DNA from 2 places in the Agrobacterium sp. genome. Region 1 is predicted to be linked to the other one. Evidence: riboswitches for the same ligand, from Rfam matches in the RefSeq annotation. Region 1 holds a riboswitch; the other holds the start of a gene.
The links. Region 1 has a riboswitch for cobalamin ahead of bluB (5,6-dimethylbenzimidazole synthase). Riboswitches for the same ligand answer to the same signal wherever they lie in the genome.
Positions count from the first base shown of each region.

Region 2: another riboswitch for cobalamin. It lies ahead of metE (5-methyltetrahydropteroyltriglutamate--homocysteine S-methyltransferase); the one in region 1 lies ahead of bluB (5,6-dimethylbenzimidazole synthase).

Region 1 covers NZ_JCABZP010000010.1:338,864-346,882, reverse strand. Annotated here, with positions in the region: gene AC5I5B_RS08275 (LTA synthase family protein) at 1-514, opposite strand, end outside; gene AC5I5B_RS08270 (NAD+ synthase) at 737-2,416, shown strand; gene AC5I5B_RS08265 (glyoxalase superfamily protein) at 2,610-2,987, opposite strand; gene AC5I5B_RS08260 (TolB family protein) at 3,180-4,007, shown strand; cobalamin riboswitch at 4,071-4,253, shown strand; gene bluB (5,6-dimethylbenzimidazole synthase) at 4,331-5,047, shown strand; gene AC5I5B_RS08250 (DUF2865 domain-containing protein) at 5,229-6,335, opposite strand; gene AC5I5B_RS08245 (NADP-dependent malic enzyme) at 6,472-8,019, opposite strand, start outside.
Region 2 covers NZ_JCABZP010000015.1:43,693-51,711, reverse strand. Annotated here, with positions in the region: gene xylF (D-xylose ABC transporter substrate-binding protein) at 157-1,197, shown strand; gene AC5I5B_RS17770 (sugar ABC transporter permease) at 1,277-2,590, shown strand; gene AC5I5B_RS17765 (ATP-binding cassette domain-containing protein) at 2,609-3,391, shown strand; cobalamin riboswitch at 3,461-3,677, shown strand; gene metE (5-methyltetrahydropteroyltriglutamate--homocysteine S-methyltransferase) at 3,777-6,125, shown strand; gene AC5I5B_RS17755 (hypothetical protein) at 6,314-6,547, opposite strand; gene AC5I5B_RS17750 (helix-turn-helix domain-containing protein) at 6,642-7,079, opposite strand; gene AC5I5B_RS17745 (hypothetical protein) at 7,206-8,019, opposite strand, start outside.

The sequences.
Region 1 (8,019 bases):
GCGCCAGCAGCCATAGCGCCACAAGTGCCGCAATGGCGGCGCAGATGCCAAGCCCGAGCAGCACGGCCGTCAAGGGCTGTGCTTTCAGCATGGTCGGCAGAAGCTCGAGGATCTGCCGGCCGAACAGCAGGTCGGAGGGGTAAAGCGGATCGGAAAGATAGGTCTGTTTCTGCGCGGAGATCAGCCCGGTCATCGCGCAGAGCGGTGCAATGGCGATCAGCGACAGGTAACGCCGGCCAAGGATGGCATCCAGCGCCACGAGAAGGGCGAGCACGGCGGCAATGGTGGTCATGCCGGGGCGTGCGGATGAGGTGAGGAAAGCACCGACATCCGTGAGCGAACCGCGGGCGATCCACTCCAGCACCACAACGAGCACAACGGATGCGACCGTCAGATTGGCAAGCGTATAGGCCGTGCCCGAAAGCTTCGAAAGGCTCCTAATCCCTGCAGGCGAAAAGACAAAACCAGCCTTTTCGGAAGCCGTTGTTTTTGGCGCCGAATGTCTCAAACCCATACTCCGGTATTTCAGGCGGCACGGCCGATCCGGGGAGGTGAATCGGGTGTCGCAAAAGTGTCATGTAACTGTCACATAAGCGCGATGAACGCGACATGAACTTTGCGCAGCCTGGCCGGTGCGGCGATAACCTTAGCGTGAACGCGCGCGCCCGATGCGTAACGGGCGCCGCCATGCAATTGCCGCGTTGCGGAGCGGGCACGGGCGCGGTATTGAAAAGCCATGAGCGACAGACACGATATCCAGAACCATCTCCGGATTGCCGTCGGGCAGTTCAATCCCACTGTTGGCGACGTGGCGGGCAATCTCGCCAAGGCGCGCGAGGCTAGGGCCGATGCGGCAACGCAGGGCGCAGACCTTCTGCTTCTGACCGAACTCTTCATTTCAGGCTATCCGCCTGAAGATCTGGTGCTGAAGCCGGCTTTCCTGAAAGCATGCCTGAAAGCGGTGGAAGAACTGGCGGCGGAGACCGCCGATGGCGGACCGGGCGTCGTTATCGGTTTTCCGCGACAGGGCGAGACGGGACGACACAATTCCGTGGCGCTTCTGGATGGCGGCAAGATCATCGCGCTGCGCGACAAGATAGACCTGCCGAATTACGGTGAATTCGACGAAAAACGTGTTTTCTCCGAGGGTTCGATTTCCGGTCCCTATAATTTCCGTGGGGTCAGGATCGGTATTCCGATCTGCGAGGAAATCTGGAACGATATGGGTGTCTGCGAGACGCTCTCCGAAAGCGGGGCGGAAATCCTGCTGGTGCCGAACGGTTCGCCCTATTATCGCGGCAAGCTGGATGTGCGCCATCAGGTGGCGCTCAGGCAGGTGATCGAAAGCGGCCTGCCGCTCGTTTTCGCCAACCAGCTGGGCGGGCAGGACGAGCTGGTATTCGATGGCGCAAGCTTCGGTTTCAATGCCGACAAGACGCTTGCCTTCCAGATGAGCCAGTTCGAGGCCACACTTGCCGTCACCGACTGGAAACGCATGGCAGATGGCTGGCGCTGCGAAAGCGGGCCTTTCTCGAAGATTCCCGAAGGTGAGGAAGCGGATTACCGCGCCTGCATGCTGGGCTTCCGTGATTACGTCAACAAGAACGGCTTCAAGAGCGTGGTTCTCGGCCTTTCCGGCGGCATCGATTCGGCGATCTGTGCCGCCCTTGCCGTCGATGCGCTGGGCGAGGAGCGGGTGCGCTGCATCATGCTGCCTTACCGTTATACCTCGGAAGAATCGCTGAAGGACGCGGCCGATTGCGCCAGGGCGCTGGGCTGCCGCTACGATATCGTGCCGATCGTGGAACCGGTGGAAGGGTTCCTCTCGGCGCTGTCCGATCTCTTCGAGGGCACGGAAGAGGGCATTACCGAGGAAAACCTGCAGAGCCGCACGCGCGGCACCATCCTGATGGCCGTCTCGAACAAGTTCGGCTCGATGGTGGTGACGACGGGCAACAAGTCTGAGATGTCAGTGGGTTACGCCACGCTCTACGGCGACATGAATGGCGGTTTCAACCCCATCAAGGACCTCTACAAGATGCAGGTCTATGCCATTTCCAGCTGGCGCAACGCCCATGTTCCGCCGGGTGCTCTCGGCCCTTCCGGCGAGGTGATCCCCGCCAATATCATTTCCAAGGCCCCGTCGGCCGAATTGCGTCCCAACCAGACCGACCAGGATTCGCTGCCGCCCTATCCGGTGCTCGACGATATTCTGGAATGCCTTGTCGAGAAGGAAATGTCGGTCGAGGAGATTCTCGCACGCGGCCATGATGTGGCCACCGTGCACCGGGTGGAGCATCTGCTTTATCTCGCCGAATACAAGCGCCGGCAATCGGCTCCGGGTGTTAAGATCACCAAGAAGAACTTCGGCCGTGACCGGCGTTATCCGATCACCAACCGGTTCCGGGATCGGTGATTGAGGGCGCGCGCCATTGATTTCTGGCGGGTGAGTTAAGTGCCTTTCTCCGTCATCCTCGCCCTTGAGGCGAGGATCCATGCGCGGTTGAGATTGTGGGTCCTCGGGTCAAGCCCGAGGATGACGTCGCGTGTGAGGAGCTTTTTGACAACGCATAAACGGCGCGGAGAACACCCCGCGCCGCTCGCTCATCTCAAATAACCTGCCCCACATCGATACGGTTGCCATCGGGGTCTTCAAAGACGAAGGCGCGCAGGCCGTAATCCTTGTCCTGCAGGCCCTTGATGATGCGCAAGCCCTGGCTCTTGCAGAGCGCGTGCAGCGCATCGACATCGCTCACCATCATATGGGCCACGTTGAAGGGCGCTGCCTTGTGCGTGGGCTGCAATGTCAGATGCAGCTCGGCATTGCCCTGTTTCAGGATCATGAAGCCGACGGGGTTGCCGTTTTCGAAGGTCTTTTCAAAGCCCAGCACGCCAACGTAAAAATCATGGGCCGTTTCGATATTTTTGACAGGAAGCATTGCGGCGATCCGGCCGAAGCGGATGCCGTGATCGGCGATGGTATTCATCGCGGAACCTCGGATCTGGGAGAAACGGGAAGCGGCGCGGACGGTGCCGGAGCGCTGGCGTTTTTTCCGGTTTGAATTTGCAGGACGGTGCCTGCCGCCCTAGGATCATAATCGAGGCGATGGCGGATGCAAACGGAATGTCTGCATTGCCCAGCGCTTTGAACGAGAACACGGACACGCCCGGGAGGCAGAATGCGCAGTTCCATCGAAATCTTCAACATCCGCACCCGGCAGATGCGTGTGGTGTGGCAGACGCCTGATCTCTTTGAAGCGCCGAACTGGTCGCCGGATGGGAAATATCTGCTGTTGAACAGCGAAGGCCTGCTTTATCGCCTGTCTCTTTCCGGTGATATTGCGCCGGAAAAGGTCGATACCGGCTTTGCCACGCTGTGCAATAACGATCACGGCATTTCGCCTGACGGGTCACTCTATGCCATTTCCGACAAGGTGGAATTCGGCAAGAGCGCCATCTATCTCATGGCCTCCGTGGGCGGCGCGCCACGGCTGATGACGAAAAACCTTCCCTCCTACTGGCATGGCTGGTCGCCGGACGGGAAGAGCTTCGCCTATTGCGGCATTCGCGATCAGGTCTTCGATATCTACTCCATGGATATAGAAAGCGGCGTCGAGACGCGGTTGACCCATGGCGAAGGTCGCAATGACGGGCCGGATTATTCGCCTGACGGTGCGTGGATCTATTTCAATTCCAGCCGCACCGGGCGGATGCAGATCTGGCGCGTACGGGTGGATGGCTCCGCCGTCGAGCGCATCACCGACAGCCCCTATGGCGACTGGTTTCCGCACCCGTCTCCGAAGGGAGACAAGGTGGTGTTCGTCTCCTATGACGGCGACGTTTTCGACCATCCGCGCGATCTTGATGTGCGGGTGCGGCTGATGGGTATGGATGGTGGTAATGCCGAGACGCTGTTTGAGCTTTTCGGCGGGCAGGGAACGATGAACTCGCCTAACTGGTCACCTGAGGGGGACGAGTTCGCCTATGTCAGGTATTTCCCGGTGTAATGGGGGAGGCAGGCCACATTGCCGCACCACCGGCAGAATACTTGCATTCGCAAACTTTTTTGCCCATAGCTTCCTTTGTCAGGTGCCCGCCCTTGCGGCGGGAGAATCGGGAATCCGGTGAAAGCCCGGAACGTGCCCAGCGCTGTGAGGCGGACGCTCTTTTTTAGAAGCCACTGAAGCAATTCGGGAAGGCGAAAAGGGCGGATGAAGCCAAGTCAGAAGACCGGCCTGACGGGATAGACCGAACCGCGCGGACGGCGGCAGGTTGTTGTCGAGGTGGGGTGTATGTTTGCGCCCGGCCTTCGCATTGTTGGGGATAAACGATGCCAGCCGATCCGTCCGTGAGCAATCCGCCCGGCGCCAGTTCTTTCGATCATGCGCTGTCACCCGCCCGCCCGTTTTCCGGTGAGGAGCGCGAGGCGATTTACCGCGCCATTGAAACCCGTCGTGACGTGCGCGATCAGTTCCTGTCCGATCCGCTGCCGGATGATCTGGTGGAGCGTCTCCTGAAGGCGGCCCATTCGGCACCCTCGGTCGGTTTCATGCAGCCGTGGAATTTTACCCTCATCACCGATGGCGCGATCCGTCAGGCGGCCTTTGTGGCCTTCAGCCGCGCCAATGAGGAGGCGGCGGCGATGTTCGAGGGCGAGCAACAGGCTCTCTACCGGAGCTTGAAACTTGAAGGCATCCGCAAGGCCCCGCTCAGCATCTGCGTCACCTGCGATCCCACGCGCGGCGGCAAGGTGGTGCTGGGCCGCACCCATAATCCGCGCACGGATGTCTATTCCACCGTCTGCGCCATCCAGAATCTCTGGCTCGCAGCCCGCGCCGAAGGCATCGGCGTCGGCTGGGTCAGCATTTTCCACGATAGCGACATTCGCACCATTCTCGGTATTCCCGACCACATCGAAATCGTCGCCTGGCTCTGCGTCGGCCGTGTCGATGCGCTCTATACCGAGCCGGAACTGGCGGTGAAAGGCTGGCGGCAGCGCGTGCCGTTGGAGGAGCTTGTGTTCCGCAACCGCTGGGGCGGGGTGTAAGACAGATAAAAGTTCTGCGAGGGAAGCGGGGCGTTGCTGCTTGTTCTTCTCCCCGGCGGGGAGAAGATGGCCCGAAGGGTCAGATGAGGGGGCAAGCTCTCAGCATATCTCTACCGTAGCCCTCTCATCCCGCTGCCGCGGACTGAAGAAACAAGCGGCGTCCGCTCGCTCCACGACGGCTTCACTGCTGCGGCTGTATACCCTTCAATGCCGGGTTCTTCAGGTCGATCCGGCCTGTCTGGTCCGGCAGAAATTTGGGGCCAATGACGCGCACTTTCGTATCGTTCGGGTCATAGTCGCGTTCGGGAACGGGTTGTTCCGGCGGCTTGGCGGCCTGCTGCTGCTCGGCGGGTTTGGGGGCGGCCTTGTCACCTTGCGGTGAGGGGATTTTCGTGATGCCGGAATAGGGCGTTTCGGATTCCGGCCGGGAGGCTTCTTCCTGCTTCTGCATTTCTTCGTGATAGGCGGCCATGTTGCAGGCGCAGCCCGGCGCTTTCGCCGGGGCGTTCCTGTAGGCGAAGGCGGTCGGCAGGTCCCTGTAAGGTTTTCCGGTTTCCGCAGACACCATGTCGGCGGTTTCCTGATCCGTCATGGAGTGGAAATAAAGTTCCGTCTCCGTCCCCGGACACATTTTCTGGCATTGCTCGGCCTGGGCGCGGAAATCGAGCGGCGAGGCATTGGCGGCGATGGGGAAGAACGAGCCGTCGCAGGTGCGCACGCACAGTGTGCGAAGCCCGCCTTCAGCGGCGGCGTTGGGGTAGGGGGAAAGCCCCGCCTGTCCCGGCTCACCGCCATTCTGCCGGAAGGCGTCGGGGTAACGCGTCACATCGGAAGGCGACGGCAGCTGCGCTTCCGTCTGCGGTGCGGTGCCGCAGCCATTTGCATCGAGGGCGGCGAGGATACGCTGGCGCCTGATATCGCCATCGTTGTCACGCACGGCCGCCATGGCGTCGTCGCGATCACGGATGATGGCGTCGCGTTCGTTTTCCGCTTCCGCCAGCGCATCGCCGATCTCGGCGCAGACACCGGCATTGGGATTGCCGTAGACGATGACGCTGCCAGACGAGCAGCCATAGCCGCGCAGGTCGTTCCTGATCTTGCGAATGACGATGTTCTGGCGGGCGAGCGCATTGGCGTAACGCCGCACCTCGGCCGTATTGCCGATGACGCGTGGCGGCTCACGCAACTGCGCATAAAGCGTATCGCAGACCTGATCCGCGAAAGCGGTGGCCGGAGCAATGAAAACAAGGGGAAGCAGGAGGCCGATGATGCGGCTGCGCCGGGTCAATTGTGCGATCCGTTCGATGTCCCCGACCGGTGGCAGGGGCGTTATACTTCACGAAATCCGTGTTTCAGGAAGATAACATAAGCTGTTGCCGCAATGCGGCAACAGCTTGTTCAAAATTGCGTTAATGCGGCCTCTATCACACCGAAGGATGCGAGGCCTGCACCACGGCAAACGCCGCCATGTTGACGACGCCGCGCGAGGTGACGCTGGGCGACAGGATATGGGCGGGCAGGGCGCTGCCGAGCAGGATCGGGCCGACATGCAGGCCTTCCGTCAGCGTGCGGGTGACGCCGAGCGTGATGTTGGCGGCATCGAGGTTCGGGAAGACCAGAAGGTTCGCCTCGCCCGTCAGCACGCTGTTCGGCATCGCGCGCTTGCGCAGCGCTTCCGAAAGTGCGGAGCCGCCCTGCATTTCGCCGTCCACTTCCAGTTCCGGTGCTGCCGCCTGCACGATCTTCAGGGCGCGGCGCATCTTGCGGGCGCTTTCGGAATCGCGCGAGCCGAAATTGGAATGGCTGGCGAGTGCGATCTTCGGCGTGATGCCGAAACGGCGGATTTCCTTGGCCGCGAGAATGGCCATCTCAGCCACTTCCTCTGACGTCGGGTCGTTGTTGACGAAGGTGTCGGTGAGGAACAGCGCACCCTGCTGGGTGATGAGCAGGCTGAGACCCGCAAAGGAACGCACGCCTTCCTGCTTGCCGATGATCTGGTTCACGTCGCGCAGGTGCCGGTCATAACGGCCTTCGAGACCGCAGATCAGCGCATCCGCCTCGCCACGCTTCACCGAAAGCGCGCCGATGACGGTCGTGTTGGTACGCACGATGGTACGCGCCGCTTCCGGGTTGATGCCGGCGCGGCCGACAAGGGCGAAATAATCATCGACATAATCGCGGTAACGCGGATCGTCTTCCGGGTTGACCACGGCAAAATCCGTATGCGGACGGATGCGCAGGCCGAAGCGCTTCAGGCGCGTCTCGATGATCTGCGGGCGGCCGATGAGGATCGGGATGCCGGTGCCTTCTTCCAAGAGCACCTGGGCGGCGCGCAGCACGCGCTCGTCTTCGCCTTCGGCAAAGATGATGCGCTTCTTTTCGGCGGCTTTCGCGGCATTGAAGACCGGCTTCATGATGAAGCCGGAGCGCCAGACGAAACGGTTCAGCTGGTCGAAATAGGCTTCGAAATCGGTGATCGGCCGGGCGGCGACGCCGCTCGCGGCCGCTGCACGGGCGACAGCCGGTGCGATGCGCAGGATGAGGCGCGGATCGAAAGGCGAGGGAATGAGATAGTTCGGGCCGAAGACCGGTGTTTCACCGCTATAGGCTTTTGCCGCGACTTCCGAGACTTCCTCACGCGCAAGCTCGGCGATGGCCTGCACGGCGGCCATCTTCATTTCCTCGTTGATCGTGGTTGCGCCGCAATCCAGCGCGCCGCGGAAGATATAGGGGAAGCACAATACGTTGTTGACCTGGTTCGGGAAGTCCGAACGGCCGGTGCAGATCATCGCATCCGGGCGGGCCGCACGCGCCGCTTCCGGCATGATTTCCGGATTGGGGTTGGCAAGCGCCAGGATCAGCGGGTTTTCCGCCATGCGCTCCAGCAGTTCCGGCTTCAGAACACCGGCGGCCGAAAGGCCGAGGAAGACGTCGGCGCCGTCGATGGTTTCGGCCAGCACACGCTTGTCGGT
Region 2 (8,019 bases), on a different contig from region 1:
CGGATGCTGCCCGCAGCCGTTGTTGACAGCATGGGGAATCTCTGACATTAATTTTCTCGACTGTCGAGAAAATTGTGAAACCACAGAGACCGACAGCTTTTTCCGGGCGTTTTCCCTGCATGGAGGTGCAGGCTTCGCCCTTACCGGGAGGACATCATGAATTCTTTTGCCAAGCTTTTGGCGGGTACGGCCGTACTCGTTTCCCTTCATACTGCCGCTATTGCTGCTGATCTCGTCGTTGGCGTTTCCTGGTCGAATTTCCAGGAAGAACGCTGGAAGACGGATGAGGCGGCCATCAAGGCAGCGCTCGACAAGGCCGGCGCGAAATACATCTCCGCCGATGCGCAATCATCCGCCGCAAAGCAGCTGACCGACGTGGAATCGCTGATTTCCCAGGGCGCCAACGCGCTGATCATCCTGGCGCAGGACAGCGACGCGATTGGCCCGGCCGTTGAAAAGGCCGTTGCCGAGGGTATTCCGGTCGTTGGTTACGACCGCCTGATCGAAAACAAGAACGCCTTCTACATTACCTTCGACAACAAGGAAGTCGGTCGTCTTCAGGCTGCCGAAGTCTTCAAGGTGAAGCCGGAAGGCAACTACGTCTTCATCAAGGGCTCATCTTCCGATCCGAATGCGGACTTCCTTTTCGCCGGCCAGCAGGAAGTGCTGAAGGCCGCCATCGACGGGGGCAAGATCAAGAATGTCGGCGAAGCCTATACCGATGGCTGGAAGCCGGAAAATGCCCAGAAGAACATGGAACAGTTCCTGACCAAGAATAACAACAAGGTCGATGCTGTCGTCGCGTCGAACGACGGCACGGCCGGTGGCGCAATCGCTGCTCTTGCCGCGCAGGGCATGGCGGGTTCGGTGCCCGTTTCCGGCCAGGATGCCGATTTCGCCGCGCTTAACCGCGTCGCACTCGGCACGCAGACGGTTTCCGTCTGGAAAGACAGCCGCGAACTCGGCAAGGAAGCGGCCGGTATTGCGCTCGCGCTTGCTGGCGGCAAGAAGATGACGGAAATCAAGGGCGTCACCGCCTTTGACGGCGGCCCGAAGAAGGTCACGATGCAGTCGGTCTTCCTCAAGCCGATCGCCATCACCAAGGACAATCTGAACGTCGTGATCGATGCCGGCTGGATCAAGAAGGAAACGGCCTGCCAGGGTGTGAAGGCCGGATCCGTCAAGGCCTGCAACTGATCGACTATGTCCCGGTTCGGGCGCTGCGCCATGGTTCATGGCGCAGCGCCTTTTAAGATGTGAGGAGCACCGGCAGTTCATGGCCGATATGACCCAATCCAATTCCCCAGCGTCCGCCAAGACGGAAAAGACAGGCTCCATCGCGCGCTTCATCAGCGCAACGGAGCTTGATACCCGCCTGCTCGGCATGGTCGGCGCGCTTCTTCTGATCTGGATCGGATTTCATATCCTGTCCGGCGGCCTGTTCCTGACGCCGCGAAACCTCTGGAACCTTTCCGTGCAGACCGCGTCCGTGGCTGTCATGGCGACCGGTATGGTGCTCGTCATCGTCACCCGCAATATCGACCTGTCGGTCGGGTCGATCCTCGGTTTTTCCGGCATGATCATGGGTGTCACGCAGGCGGAAATCCTGCCGCAGCTTCTCGGCTTCGAACATTGGGCGACATGGATCGTCACGCTTCTGGTCGGTATTCTCGTCGGCGGCGCCATCGGCATGCTGCAGGGTTCGATCATCGCCTTCCTGAATGTGCCGTCCTTCATCGTCACGCTCGGCGGCCTGCTGGTCTGGCGCGGCGGCACCTGGTTCGTCACCAGCGGCCGCACCGTGGCGCCGATGGATTCCACCTTCCGCCTGATGGGCGGCGGCACCAGCGGCTCGATTGGCGCGACATGGAGCTGGGTCGCTGCCATCGTCGCCTGCGTCGCCATTGTCGCTGCAATCCTCAATTCCCGCCACCAGCGCCGCCGTTTCGGCTTTCCGCTGCGGCCGGTCTGGGCGGAATATTTTCTGGTGGCGCTCGGCTGCTTCGTCGTCGTCGGTTTCGTGGCGGTGGTCAACAGCTATCCCTGGCCGATCAACATCGCCCGCAACTATGCCGATGCCAATGGCATCTCCTGGCCGGATGGTGGCCTGTTCATTCCGCACGGCATTGCCATACCGGTGCTGATGGCGCTCGCCGTTGGTGCAGTGATGACTTTCATTGCCACGCGGCTGCGCTTCGGACGCTATGTGTTCGCCATCGGCGGCAATCCGGAAGCGGCCGAACTCGCCGGCATCAAGACCCGCTGGGTCACGGTGAAGATATTCACGCTGATGGGCGTTCTGTGCGCCATCGCGGCGGCAATCTCCACTGCCCGCCTCAATGCGGCAACCAACGCCCAGGGTGAACTGGACGAACTTTATACGATCGCGGCGGCGGTCATCGGCGGCACCTCGCTCGCCGGCGGCGTCGGCACCATAGCGGGCGCGATGCTCGGCGCGCTCGTCATGCAATCGCTGCAATCCGGCATGGTGCTCGTGGGCATCGATACGCCTTTCCAGCGCATCGTCGTCGGTGTGGTTCTGGTCGTCGCCGTCTGGCTCGACACCATCTACCGCGCCCGCGCCAAGTAAGAACCGAGGAGAACCCCAATGACGGACCAAGTCACGCCCCTCGTGGAAATGCGCAATATTTCCATTTCCTTCGGCGGTATCCATGCGGTGGAAAACGCCTCAGTCGATCTTTTCCCCGGCGAGGTGGTCGCCCTTCTCGGCCACAATGGTGCGGGCAAATCGACGCTCATCAAGATATTGTCCGGCGCATACCGGCGGGATGGGGGCGATATCCTCATCAACGGCGAGGATGTGGATATCCGCAATCCCCGCGACGCCAAGAAATACGGCATTGAAACCATCTACCAGACGCTGGCAGTGGCGGATAATGTCGATGCGGCGGCCAATCTTTATCTCGGCCGTGAGCTGAAGACGAAATGGGGCACGCTTGATGATGTCGCCATGGAGGCCTCGGCCCGCGAGGTCATGGGGCGTCTCAACCCCAATTTCCGGCGGTTCAAGGAACCAGTGAAGGCATTGTCCGGCGGTCAGCGGCAATCCGTTGCCATCGCCCGCGCCATCCTTTTTGACGCCCGCATCCTTATCATGGACGAACCGACGGCTGCACTCGGGCCGCAGGAAACCGCGCAGGTCGGCGATCTCGTCAAGGAGCTGAAACGGCAGGGCATCGGCATCTTCCTCATCAGCCACGATATCCACGACGTCTTTGATCTGGCGGACCGGGTATTCGTGATGAAAAACGGCAAGGTGGTCGGCCATGCCCGCACGGAAGATGTGACGAAGGACGAGGTTCTCGGCATGATTATTCTGGGCAAGGTGCCATCAGGTGCTGTGGCAGGTCCGGGCGCGGTCGTGTCCTGACATCTGTCTTCGAATGAAATAAAGATATAAAGATTTCTTTATATCTATTGACATCGTGACGCCCGTGGTGAGAAATGCGGGTGTCATGGTTCTCCGGGCCTGATTGTTTCAATCCCGGAGCTAAGAGGGAATCCGGTGCGCCGTTGGATCGGCAATACCGGAGCTGCCCCCGCAACTGTAAGCGGTGAGCCTTTGTCCATCAACGTCACTGGGGTGAAAGCCCCGGGAAGACGGGCAAAGGTGACGACCCGCGAGCCAGGAGACCTGCCAGGGCAAAATAACGTCCACGGGCGGGGTGTCCCGGTGGTTGCTCGTTGGCCCGGCAACGGCTGGGCCCGCACGCGTCCGCTTTACCCATGCCCCCACAACCATCTGGGGTATGACAATGTCAAACAAGACCATTCCAGTCGCATCGCTCGGATTTCCGAGGATTGGCCGCCGTCGCGAACTGAAATTCGCGATTGAAGGCTTCTGGTCGGGAAAGATTTCCGAAGCAGTACTTCTCGAAACCGCCGCTAAGCTGCGCGCCGAAAACTGGGCGCTTCAGCAGCAAAAGGGGATTAGCCATATCCCGTCCAACGATTTTTCCCTCTATGACCACGTCCTCGATACGGCTGCGATGGTCGGTGCCATCCCGTCCCTCTACGGATGGACGGGCGGAGAGGTGTCCATGTCGACCTATTTCGCCATGGCGCGCGGCAGCCAGAGCGAGGCGCATGCAAGTTGCGGTCATGTGCATGAAGGACATGCGCACCACGGTCAGGGCGTTCCGGCGCTGGAGATGACCAAGTGGTTCGACACCAATTATCATTACATGGTGCCGGAGGTCTCCGAGGATCAGCATTTCGCGCTCACCTCGCAAAAGCCGGTCGATCATTTTCTCGAGGCGAAGGCGCTCGGCATTCATACGCGCCCGGTCATTCTCGGGCCGGTCACGTTCCTGAAGCTTGCCAAGGTGCGTGAGGCAGCCTTTAAGCCGCTCGATCTGTTGGCAAAACTGTTGCCCGTCTACGAAGAGTTGCTACACCGCCTGCGTGCGGCCGGCGCCGACTGGGTGCAGATCGACGAACCCGTGGCTGTATTGGACCTTTCCGAGGGGGAACGCCACGCGCTGACTGTGGCCTATCAGCAATTGTCGAAAGCCGCCCCGGATCTGAAAATCCTCGTGGCCACCTATTTCGGCGGTCTCGAGGATAATCTGGAGGTCGTTGCCGCACTTCCGGTCGCGGGTCTTCATGTCGATCTGGTGCGTGGCCCCGGTCAGTTCGAGGCGGTGCTGAAGGCGTTGCCCGAAAGCCGTGTCCTGTCGCTCGGTGTCATCGACGGCCGCAATATCTGGCGCGCCGATCTCGCCGCGATTATCGACCGGCTGGAAGCTGCAATTGCCGTGCGGGGTGCGGAAGCGTTTCAAATCGCGCCTTCATGCTCGCTGCTGCATGTTCCGGTCGATCTTGAACTGGAAACCGGTCTCGATGCCGATCTGAAAAGCTGGCTTTCCTTTGCGACCCAGAAGCTCGGCGAGCTTGCCACGCTCGGCAGGGCGCTCGGTGAAGGCAAGGCCATCGTCGCGGCGGAACTGGAAGCCGCCTCCAGGGCAGTTGTCGCACGCGCATCCTCGTCAAAGGTGACTGATGTGGCCGTTCAGAACCGCATCGCAACGATCGGCGATGCCGACAGGAAGCGGGCGAATGCCTTTACCGAGCGGCAGAAGGTGCAGTCGCAGGCTATTGCGCTGCCGCTTTTCCCGACGACCACCATCGGCTCCTTCCCGCAGACGCCGGAGGTGCGAAAGGCCCGCTCCGCGCATTCGAAGGGTGTCCTGACAGATGCGCAATATGAAAGCTTCCTGCAGAAAGAAACCGAAGCAACCATTCGCTGGCAGGAGGATATCGGTCTCGACGTCCTCGTGCATGGCGAGTTCGAGCGCAACGACATGGTGCAATATTTTGGTGAACAGCTTTCCGGTTTCGCCTTCACCCAGCATGCGTGGGTGCAGAGCTACGGCTCGCGTTACGTGCGTCCGCCCATCATCTTCGGTGATGTGTCGCGGCCGAAACCGATGACGGTCCGCTGGTGGGAATATTCCCAGTCGCTCACCGACAAGCCCGTCAAGGGCATGCTGACCGGACCGGTGACGATCCTTAACTGGTCCTTTGTCCGCGATGATATCGCCAGAAGCCTGACATGCCGGCAGATCGCGCTCGCCATCCGCGATGAGGTCAACGATCTCGAGGCAGCCGGTGCACAAATGATCCAGATCGATGAGGCAGCTCTTCGCGAAGGCCTGCCGCTTCGGCACCGGGACTGGCAGGATTATCTCGGCTGGGCGGTGGAATGCTTCCGTATTTGCTCCGGCGGCGTGGATGATCGCACACAGGTGCACACCCATATGTGTTACTCCGAATTCAACCAGATCATCGATGCCATTGCGGCGATGGATGCCGACGTGATCTCCATCGAGACCTCGCGGTCGAAGATGGAGTTGCTGGATGCGTTTCGGACTTACAAATATCCGAACCAGATCGGTCCCGGCGTTTACGACATCCATTCGCCGCGTGTGCCTGATGTTGGAGAAATGGTCGATCTTCTGGCGCTGGCGCGGGAGCGCCTTGACGACCGGCAGCTCTGGATCAACCCCGATTGCGGCCTGAAGACCCGCAAGTGGGAGGAGGTCAGGCCGGCCCTCGTCAACATGGTTGCCGCCGCCGTCGAGCTTCGCCGCGCGGCGCCCTGATATGAAGTGAGGCCTGGCAAAACCGGGCCTCACTCATGGCTTGCGCCAATAAAATGTGGAGGAAGATATGTGAATGACTCTCCTGCTGGATGGAGCCAGCCGGACAGACAAGACGTTCCCAGGCTTTCACGACTGGAGGCCGGCGCGGAAACGATCACGCCTGCAGGTTCATGCCGTTGCGAAAACGTTCAATGCAGGTCGGCCTGTGCCAAGGCGCTGACATTGATTTCTGCGTTTACCAGCGGCAGACCCTGCTGATTGATGTCCTGGGCCAGCGACAGCAATGCCATTTCCAGGAAATAGGTCGACATGCCCAGTTCCAGAGACTTCGAGCGCTGGCAAAGATAGGAAACCATCCGCCCGAGCGCCAGAATCTCGTCTGCATTGTCCTGTTCAAGTATAGCTGTGGTAGACGCCACCATGATTCCCTCTCGACAGTCGACAGTATGAAAACGCTTTGATGTTGCGTTGTTCATTTTTGACCACATCGAGCGTCACGCGAGCGTCACACCTGCGTCAATTGTCGTTTTTGTCTGCCGGCGCGCTGGCATTTTCCGCCGCTTCAGTCGCCGCAAGCGATGTCACGAGGGCGACGATGCTTCTGCGCACGGCGGCGCTCTTGATGCGCGAAAAGGCCTGGTTGAGCGAAAAGCCTTCATTCGAAGCCACGAAGGTCTGCATGGCGTTGATCGTGCCAAGAGCCGGATTTGACGGGTCGCCATCGGGCGTGGCATTGGCGAACAGGGAGCTGACCTCCACGCCGAGGATCGATGCAATGGCCTGCAGGCGGGACGCGCCGACGCGGTTGGCGCCCTTTTCATATTTCTGGACCTGCTGGAAGGTGATGCCCAATCGCCCGGCCAGCGCACTCTGACTCATGCCGAGCGACTTGCGGCGCATTCTGATCTGTGCGCCGACATGGACGTCGATCGGGCTGGGTAGTTTGGCCTGCATTACAAATTCCTCCGGTTGAGGTTCTTAAATCCGATGATTATCAATTAATATTGTTGAAGGTATACATTCAACACAATTTCCACGGGTATTATGAAGCTTTATTGACAAAATAGCACGGTTTTTTGTTCATAATCGCGTGTCCGGGCCGCGATTTATTATTTTTGTCGCGCAACGCAACGCACCGTTGCGGCTTGAAAGATGGCTCCATCCGGCCACACCGATGGCCTGAAAGCCGAATCTGTCCCAAATTTTCCGATTCATCGCGTCGAATTCCTCAAGCGCTTCCCTATCGCCGAAATGCGGAATCCAGACGAATGGCCGTTTCTGACCGGAACGTGTGACATTTTCAAGAAGGACATTGTTGTAAAGTCTGGGCAGACATTTGTTGGTATCGATGGCCGGTGAAACCGGGATGGGATTTCGTTCAATCGCAAAGCCTTGCCGCACAAGCGAAAGGGCCGAGGCGTCCAGCTTTCGTTTCAGATCGGTTGCGGCGCGGGCATTGCATCCGCCATGCGCGACGGGATCGGCAACGAGCAATAACGGCCGGCCCCCGCTTCTCAGACCGGTGACGGAAACGAACTGGTCAACGTGGAAGCCGCATTGGTGCATTCTTTCGCCGGCAATCTCCGCTCCGCAAATTGGAGTCGCGGAAGGAGTCAGAGATGCCGGGATAGTGCCGAGATCCTCCGGCCGATACCCGAAACTGAACACGCTTCGGTCGTCGAGAGCCTCAACCTTTCGCCATCGTTGCGACGGGATGGCCGCATTTCTTCCGATCCCACTGTCATCCTGCAGGCTAGAATGGCCCACCAGCCGAAAATCCGGGCCGACGAGCTGATTGCCCCCCGCCAAGGCGACATCGGAATACCTAGTTGCCGCTCCCAGATGCTCGGCCAGACTGACCCCGACGGCCTTTTCCGCCGCCAAAACAAACTCC